2 regions of the Alteromonas sp. G4i13 genome follow, and region 1 is predicted to be linked to the other one. Evidence: predicted binding sites of a transcription regulator. Region 1 holds the regulator's gene; the other holds the start of a gene.

Evidence for each region. Region 1 encodes FNR, which switches genes on or off when oxygen is low (the NO sensors DNR and NnrR bind a similar motif). Its sites were predicted from a motif close to TTGATCTAGATCAA; they were not measured.
Region 2: a site for FNR is predicted at 2,952-2,965, ahead of ACFI6J_RS03545 (cytochrome ubiquinol oxidase subunit I). Genes of this name have one in related genera too.

Annotation. Positions count from the first base shown of each region.
Region 1 covers NZ_JBHNYX010000003.1:16,903-21,332, reverse strand. Annotated here, with positions in the region: gene ACFI6J_RS01905 (heavy metal translocating P-type ATPase) at 1-1,681, shown strand, start outside; gene ccoS (cbb3-type cytochrome oxidase assembly protein CcoS) at 1,683-1,913, shown strand; gene ACFI6J_RS01895 (sulfite exporter TauE/SafE family protein) at 1,900-2,559, shown strand; gene fnr (fumarate/nitrate reduction transcriptional regulator Fnr) at 2,605-3,342, shown strand; gene uspE (universal stress protein UspE) at 3,587-4,430, shown strand, end outside.
Region 2 covers NZ_JBHNYX010000005.1:67,082-71,511, forward strand. Annotated here, with positions in the region: gene cydX (cytochrome bd-I oxidase subunit CydX) at 1-18, opposite strand, end outside; gene cydB (cytochrome d ubiquinol oxidase subunit II) at 29-1,165, opposite strand; gene ACFI6J_RS03545 (cytochrome ubiquinol oxidase subunit I) at 1,162-2,742, opposite strand; gene ACFI6J_RS03550 (Tll0287-like domain-containing protein) at 3,070-3,675, opposite strand; gene ACFI6J_RS03555 (sigma 54-interacting transcriptional regulator) at 3,831-4,430, shown strand, end outside.

The DNA.
Region 1 (4,430 bases):
TGGAATTCGCTCTACAGTATTAGAGCAAGGTGAAGTGTATTTCGAATCCATCTGTATGTTTATTTTTCTGCTGTTACTTAGCCGATTCTTAGAACATCGCAGTCGTCATCGCGCCGCACAGATCTCTGCCAATATGATGCAGTATGTGCCCGTATCAGCGACCAAACTAAATCCAGATGGCAGCCTAACCGAGTGTCTGGCTAAGCAGCTAAAAATTGACGACGTAGTGCTAGTGAAGCCTGGTGAAACAGTCCCCATTGATGGGGTGGTAACCGACGGCAACGCAGCGGTTGACGAATCTATGCTTACCGGCGAGTTTAACCCCGTGCGTAAGTCGAACAGTAGCCCGGTATACGGCGGCACGGTTTGTCAAGATGGTACGCTAACCATTACGGTTACGCAGACCCTTAAAAATGCGCTGGTAAATCAAATTGTACGACTGCAAGCAAGTGCCATGGCGAGTAAACCTAAAGCAGCGCAGATAGCCGATAATTTTTCTCGCTATTTCGTTACCGCGGTATTGCTGATTTCGGCGTTAACCTATGGCTTTTGGGCGTATCAGGGGAGCGACGAGGCATTTTGGATCACCATATCAGTGCTGGTTGCAACCTGCCCTTGCGCACTAGGGTTGGCCACGCCATCAGCGTTAACTTGCGCTATGGCAAAGTTAAACCGACAAGGTATTTTACTAAAACGGGCAGATGCGCTAGAACAAATTACTGACATTGACACCATCGCTTTAGACAAAACCGGCACGCTCACAAAAGGCAAATTTACTATTTCAAATGCCTGGTACGCTGACGGCGTGGATAGTAATAGTGCGCTATCAATTGCGCGCGCTTTGGAGTCACGCTCTGAACATCCGATTGCCAAAGCCTTTAGCGACGGTATAGCCTTTAGCGACGGTGTAGCCCTAAGCGAGACTTCTGCCTCTAGCGGCAGTGCTGACGCTATCGATAACACGGTACACAAAGTGACTAATTTTACCGTTACGCCAGGAGGTGGTATCAGCGGTGAGATCAATGACACGTTGTTTTCTATGGGTTCTGCAGCATTCAGCGTTCACGAATCACAGCTAAAACTCATTGAAGCGTTCCCTTCAGCTAACGTGTTTCTCACGGTTAAGGGGCGTATTATGGCGGCGTATGAAGTAAAGGATTCACTAAGAGAAGATACGCAAGAAACTCTCGATATATTAGCTGCAAGCCATACCCTCGCCGTTTTAAGTGGTGATACACAGCAAAACGTTAATGCGCTTACCGCACCATTGCCAATTTCGACCGCTAAAGGTGGCCTAACACCTGAGCAAAAGTACGAAGCCGTTCAAGCTATGCAGCAATCTGGCGCGAAAGTGATGATGATGGGTGACGGTATTAACGACGCTCCAGTTCTTGCCAGCGCTGATGTGGCAATTGCAGTGGGTAATGCCACAGACGTGGCTAAAACTGCCGCCGACGTGATACTGCTTGGCGATCAGCTGCTTTCTGTACCAGAACTTATTCGAACTGCGCACCAAGTGAAGCAAAAAATAAGGCAAAATATTGGCTGGTCGGTAGGTTACAACGTTTTGATCTTACCTTTCGCCGTATCAGGCCTACTTTCACCGTGGATGGCTGTTGTTGGTATGTCGTTAAGCAGTATCATTGTGGTCACAAACTCAACGCGACTTTTGAGCAAATAGCATGAGTATTATTTACGTATTAATTCCAATCGCCATCATCATTGTTGCCGTCGCTATCGTGATATTCTTTTGGGCGGTGAAAACCAATCAATTTGAAGATTTGGATCGCCAAGGGTATAGCATACTGTTTGACGATGATCTTCCGCCAGAAGAAAAAAAGCTAGCTGAGCAACGCAAGCAACTTCAAGACAGTAAAGTAGACAAAAGCCAAGCGCCACATGGAAGGGATTAACTACTTCTCTGCCTTTCTTATCGGCTTAGCCGGTGGAGTTCACTGTGTGGGAATGTGCGGTGGAATTGTCGCTGCGCTAAGGATGGTATCGCCTAAAGGCGCTTCAGCACTACCCTATACCCTTGCCTATAACATGGGACGTATAGTGAGCTACACCATCGCCGGAGCAATAACCGGGGCACTTGGAAAAATTGCAGCAGATTATATACCTCTTGCCAACTATGCCCTTTCCCTACTTAGCGGAATCATGTTGCTTCTACTGGCGTGTTATTTGGGTAAGTGGTGGACTGGCTTAACAGTGCTGGAAAATGCGGGTAAAGGCCTATTTTCCAAAGTCCAGCCGCTTTCAAAACGCTTTTTGCCATTTAAGACCCCTTTAAGTGCGTTGCCTTATGGTTTTATTTGGGGTTGGCTTCCTTGCGGTTTGGTGTATTCCACACTTACCTGGTCTCTCGCGGCGGGTAACGCGCTAGAAGGCGCTGCTATTATGTTCTTCTTCGGTTTGGGTACATTACCCACCTTGCTCGCCGCAAGCGCTGGTAGCCAATATATTGTTCAAAGTTTTCAACATAACCATTTTAGACAAATTATTGCAGTAATAATGGCAATATATGCAGCTTATCTTATTCATGGCGCAATCGTTTAAAAATGGGTGTATTATTGTCGGGTATTCTTTTAGAGAGCGTGCATTATGAGCAAAGGAAGCCAATTTTCTATTCACTGTCAAAACTGTAGTTTCAGTCACCTGTGTTTACCGGTGGCGTTAAACAAAACAGAAATCGAGTCTCTTGACGATATTATTGAACGCAAGAAGCCGCTTCATAAAGGTGACACGCTGATTCAAACTGGTGATAAATTCCGTTCTCTATTTGCAGTGAGAACCGGTTCATTCAAATCATTTGTGACTAATACCGAAGGTGAAGAACAGATTACCGGCTTCCACTTTCCTGGTGATATTATCGGTTTCGATGCACTAAGAGAGAATAAACACCAAAGCTATACTTCTGCGTTAGAAACTGCCATGGTGTGTGAGCTTCCCTACGAGACCCTCGACGAAATGTCAGTGCAATTTCCAAAGCTACGCCACCAGATCATGAGCTTCATGAGCGCTGAAATAAAACAAGATCACGACATGATCATGCTTTTAAACAAGCGAACTGCAGAAGAGCGCTTACTGTATTTCATCTCACACCTGTCGCAACGCTTTGAAGAGCGTGGCTTTTCCCATAGAGAATTCCACTTAACCATGACGCGCAACGAAATTGGAAACTATTTAGGATTAACGATTGAAACGATTAGCCGTCTGTTAAGCCGTTTTCAAAAAGACAACATCATAAAGGTAGACGGCAAGCTTATTACTATTTTGGATTTCGATAGGCTAAACACCAAACTAGCGGCGCTTAACGGCCCTAGCGTTGTCTGCGGTTAGTCCTTTTTAAGTGTTAAATAAGGCGCGCACTAAGCGCGCTTTTTTGTAACCTGTGTTAGCCACCTATCTACCCTTTCAGCGCCACGCCGGTTGCTCCATATTCAATTAGGTACGTTCACTCATGGTCGCCTCGTAAAATTCTTGATCTAAAACAACTTACGTTTTTCCCAATGTCGTTTATAGTTAGTATTAGAAAGCTTCGATTTCGACAGCCGCTACTAAGTTTCGTAGTTAGGGGGACGTTATGATTGAGTGTAAACGAATTCTGGCCGTGGTAGATGCCGAGCGCGATAACCAACCTGCACTGAGCCGTGCTTATGAACTCGCTTCAAAAACAGGCGCTTCAGTTACCGCAATGATGGTGGTATACGACTTATCTTATGATATGACGACCATGCTTAGCCCGGATGAGCGCGAGTCAATGCGCGATGCAGTTACAAAGGAGCATGCAAAATGGCTTGCCACCCACTTAAGAGAACAAGGATTCACTGAAACTGATATCGTTGTAGAATGGAATAATCGTGCGTATGAGTCGATTATTTACTACACCCTAAACAATCAGATAGATTTAGTGGTAAAGGCAACCAAAAAGCACGACGATCTTGCTTCTGTTATTTTCACCCCCACCGACTGGCATTTAATGCGTAAATGCCCTCGGCCAGTATTGCTCGTTAAAGAGCACGACTGGCCAGAAGGAGGAGAGATTATTGCTGCTGTAAACGTAGGCAGTGAAGACGATGAGCACGCCGCACTTAACGATAAGCTCACCCTCATTGCTAACGACTACGCCTCTTTATTGAAAGGGAGCGTAAATTTGGTCAACAGTTACCCTTCTACACCACTTAATATCGCCATAGAAGTGCCTGAGTTCGACCCCGATACCTATCACGACGCGGTAAAAAATCATCATTTAAAAGAAATGCGTAGTCACGCGTTAAAGTACGGTATTCCTGAGAACAAATGCGTAGTAAGAGAAGGCCTTCCGGAAAAGGTCATCCCGCTAGTGGCAAAAACACTGGATGCAGAGCTGGTTGTTATTGGTACCGTTGGCCGTGTGGGCATTTCAGCGGCCCTAATTGGTAACACTG
Region 2 (4,430 bases), on a different contig from region 1:
CCAAGCGAAATACCACATAGCGTTCTCCTTAATAAATGGTGTGAGACTGGTCAAGGTCTTCATTTTTAATACGCCCGCGCATTACGTAAAAGCTATAGGCCGTGTAGCTAAGTACAATAGGCACAAAGATACAGGCAACGATAAACATTACGTTTAGCGTCATATGGCTAGACGTAGCGTCCCATACGGTTAAGCTCGCCTCTGGCATAGTGATGCTTGGCATTAGGAATGGGAACATTGAAAAGCCAGCTGTTAAGATAACGCCTGCTATAAATAGCGCACTTGATACAAACGCCATGCCTGCATTACCTTTCTTAGAGAAAAGCGCACAGGCCAAACCAGCAATAATACCCAGCACAGGTGCTGCCATCATAAGGGGGTATTTGCTGTAGTTGCTCACCCAAGCTCCAGCTTCAATGGCAACCTCTTTCTTAAGTGGATTTGACGTAGCAATGGTATCGACTGCCGACGTAATCACGAAGCCATCTAATCCAAATGCTACCCAAACACCTGCAAGTACAAATAGCGTGACACCAGCCAGGCTTAACACAACCGATACTGCACGTGCGCGAACTTCAATAAAGCCATCGGTTTTCATTTGTAGCCAGGTTGCACCGTGATTCAGCAACATAGCCACAGATAGCAGTCCTGCCACCAGCGCAAACGGTGTTAAAAGGCCAAAGAACGAGCCTGTGTAGGTTGACTTAAGCGTACTATCCATTTCAAACGGTACGCCCAACAGCAGGTTACCAAAAGCCACACCAAAGATAAGGGCTGGGATAATACCGCCAGCAAATAGCGCCCAATCCCACGCTTTCCGCCACTGCGGGTTAGGCAATTTACTGCGGTAATCAAAGCCTATCGGGCGCATCCAAAGGGCAATTAAGGTGAGGGCCAGCGCAAGGTAAAAACCAGAAAACGCAGTGGCGTAAATCATAGGCCACGCGGCGAAAATAGCACCGCCTGCGGTGATAAACCAAACTTGGTTGCCATCCCAGTGCGGCCCTACTGTATTTATCATTACGCGGCGCTCTTTGTCATTTTTACCAATAAGCGTGAGCAGTGCTCCAACGCCCAAATCGAAGCCATCGGTAACCGCGAAGCCAATTAGCAGAACGCCAACCAAGCACCACCAAATGACTCTCAGTAGTTCATAATCAATCATGCTTTTGCTCCTTGCTCATCAAGGTCAATAAGATAAAATTCAGTGTCAGGCTGCTTATCTTCAGGTGGAACTGGCCCTTTTTTGGCAAACTTCTTCATTAGGTAAAAACCAATAATGAACATGCCGGTGTAGAAAGCACTGTAGGCTACAAGGGTTATTACCACGTCGCTTACGGCGAGATTAGATACCGACGTATGCACCGGAAGCACCTCTGCAATTGACCATGGTTGGCGGCCATATTCAGCGACAAACCAGCCAGCCTCACAGGCAATCCAAGGAAGCGGCAAACCGTAGAGCGCGCTTTTTAATAGCCAACGTGGCTTAGTAATCTTGTGTTTAGTACTGTAGTAAAAGGCGCACACAAATAGCGCAAGCATAATAAAGCCAGCCACAACCATAAGGCGGAAACTCCAAAACAATGGGGCAACCGGCGGAATGCTGTAATCTACTGCCTGTTGAAGCGCGGCATCAGAAGGATTTGAAACGTTCTCAGTGAAAGGCTCTAGCAACATAGCGTAGCCCAAACTGTCTTTATTTTGGTCGAAGGCAGTACGTTGCTCAGCTGTCGCGGTGCCGTTTCTTACATCATCAAGTACTTCATAGGCTTTAATTCCGCTTAGAATACGCTCGCGATTCTCTTCTTTAAGATCCTTAATACCTTTTACTTCTTCGGTTAACGAACGGGTAGCAATAATGCCCATTGCCCAAGGAATTTGAAGGGCGTACTCGGTTTCCTGCTTTTCGTCGTTTGGAATACCAAACACAGTAAACGGCGCAGGTGCAGGATGGGTTTCATACTCAGCTTCAACTGCTGCCAGCTTCACTTTTTGTACATCACCAAGCTCATAACCACTTTCATCACCTAGCACGATCACAGAAAGCGTTGAGGCCAGGCCAAAGCTAGCAGCTATGGCGAACGAACGGCGCGCAAAGGCGATATGCTTATGATTAAGCAGGTAGTAACTTGAAATTGCCAACACAAACATTGCGCCGGTCACGTAACCTGCTGATACAGTGTGAACAAATTTGACCTGTGCTACGGGGTTAAAAATAACCTCAGCAAAGCTGGTCATTTCCATACGCATGGCTTCAAAATTAAATTCAGCGCCTACCGGGTATTGCATCCAGCCGTTAGCAATCAAGATCCACAGTGCAGAGAAGTTTGAACCAATGGCCACCAGCCAAGTCGCCATCAGATGCTTCACCTTTGACATTTTGTCCCAGCCAAAAAAGAACAACCCCACGAAGGTAGATTCTAGGAAAAAGGCCATTAGGCCTTCGATGGCAAGTGGCGCACCGAAGATATCGCCTACATAGTGAGAATAGTAAGACCAATTCATTCCGAACTGGAATTCCATGGTTAAGCCTGTGGCTACACCAATGGCAAAGTTAATTCCAAACAGCTTTCCCCAGAATTGGGTCATCTGCTTATAAATTTCTTTACCCGTCATTACGTATACCGATTCCATAATGGCAAGTAGGAAACTAAGCCCCAAAGTTAAGGGTACAAATATAAAGTGGAACATTGCAGTTAATGCAAATTGCCACCGCGATAGTTCTATTAACGTATCGCTCATGGGTTATCTCCCTTGTATTTCGTTTGCGCGTTAAACGCTTAGCAGAAAAGTGGTTTAAAATTCAGTGATGAACACGTGAATATGCCGCATGGCAAGAGCACGGTTTATGCCATACATCAGTAATTTGGCTGCTTAAGCGCAATTACCGATAAACGGCGGTATTTTCGTACTGTGCAGATAAATTATTCCACGACCGAGCGTGTGGCTTATTGATCCAACGCAACAATTGATGGCGATGCATTCGCCATATTTGTCATTTAGGTGACAAATATGGCACAAGAGAAAGGCTGCTTAGCAGATTGTCAAAAAGTGGAGTATAAGGAAAAGTTAAGGGGTATATGAGAGTGTGAACGCGCCTCGTAATTCTCCCAATTCGAACCCTGTAGCTTGATCGTTGGGATAGTGCTTTAGAATGGATTGTTTTACTGAAGGCGCCACATTAGCTCCGTGGCATGCCATGCACACCTGACCTTGCTCAATCGCCATCATGTACCTAAACTCACCGCTTTCGCTATCGTATTGATAAGTTTCAATAGGTCTTTTAGGGGCCAAATTGTCTTGCTTAGCTTTGGTCAGTAATTGTGAAAACCACGCTAACTGCTCACGCTCCCATTGATCTGCCGCATTGTTTGGGTTCCTTACTTTCAGCGCGGTACGCCCAACCTCCCACCCGTTTTGACTAAGCGCCAGAGCAATAGGAGCCGCTGCAATCTGGCATTCGTTAACGCCAGCCTCTAGCCCTCCGGATTGAATAGCTTGCTGTAGTCGTGACTTTAGCGCGCCTCCCAGTGCTTTTGCGTGTAATCGCGCTTCTTTGACTTTTTCCTGTACACTGTTTTCACTTTTTTTCTCATTGGCAGTCACTGTATCTGCCAATGAATGAGCACTACTTGCCAATAAGCTTATCGCCACCAGCATTACGCCATTTTTCATTATAAAACTCTCCTTGGAATTGAATGAGTTGCTACCGAAGTATTGCCGTTTGTCTCAAACAGTGAACAAGCTCTATGCCAATATGATAAATTGCCAAAATCAAATTAGAACAAACTAATATTCAGCCACCCATGAATATATCCATAGTACAAGCGATGATAGATGCGGTAGATAAACCCGCAATCTTCATTAACCCAAGCTACGTTATTGAAGCTGTCAACCAGCCCTACAGAGACACCTACCCTGTGGATATAAAGCTTGGCTTTAGTACCTGCTATCAAGTCTCTCACCGCAACAGCAAACCTTGCGATAAGTGCGGCGAGCATTGCCCCATGCAAGAGAGTAAAGCCACAGGACGAGCGGCTAGCGTAGTACACGTTCATACCACCAGTGAGGGTCAAAGCTACTGCGACATCCTCATGCGCCCGATCTTCGACGGTAGCGGAGAACTATTAGGTTTCTTGGAAATACTTGATAAGCTTTCGTTTGCTTCAAACCGACCTTCAGCAGGAAAGATGGTCGGCGAATCAGAGGCATTTACAGCAATGCTAAACAAAATAAATCGCGCCGCTAACTCAGATATTTCAGTACTACTGTTTGGCGAAACCGGCACGGGTAAAGAGCTGGTGTCCCAAGCACTTCACTCGAGTAGTCACCGTGCTGGCAAACCATTTGTTGTCATCGAGTGTACCGGCATGTCTGACACGCTGCTTGAAAGCGAACTATTCGGTTATGAAAAAGGGGCATTTACGGGC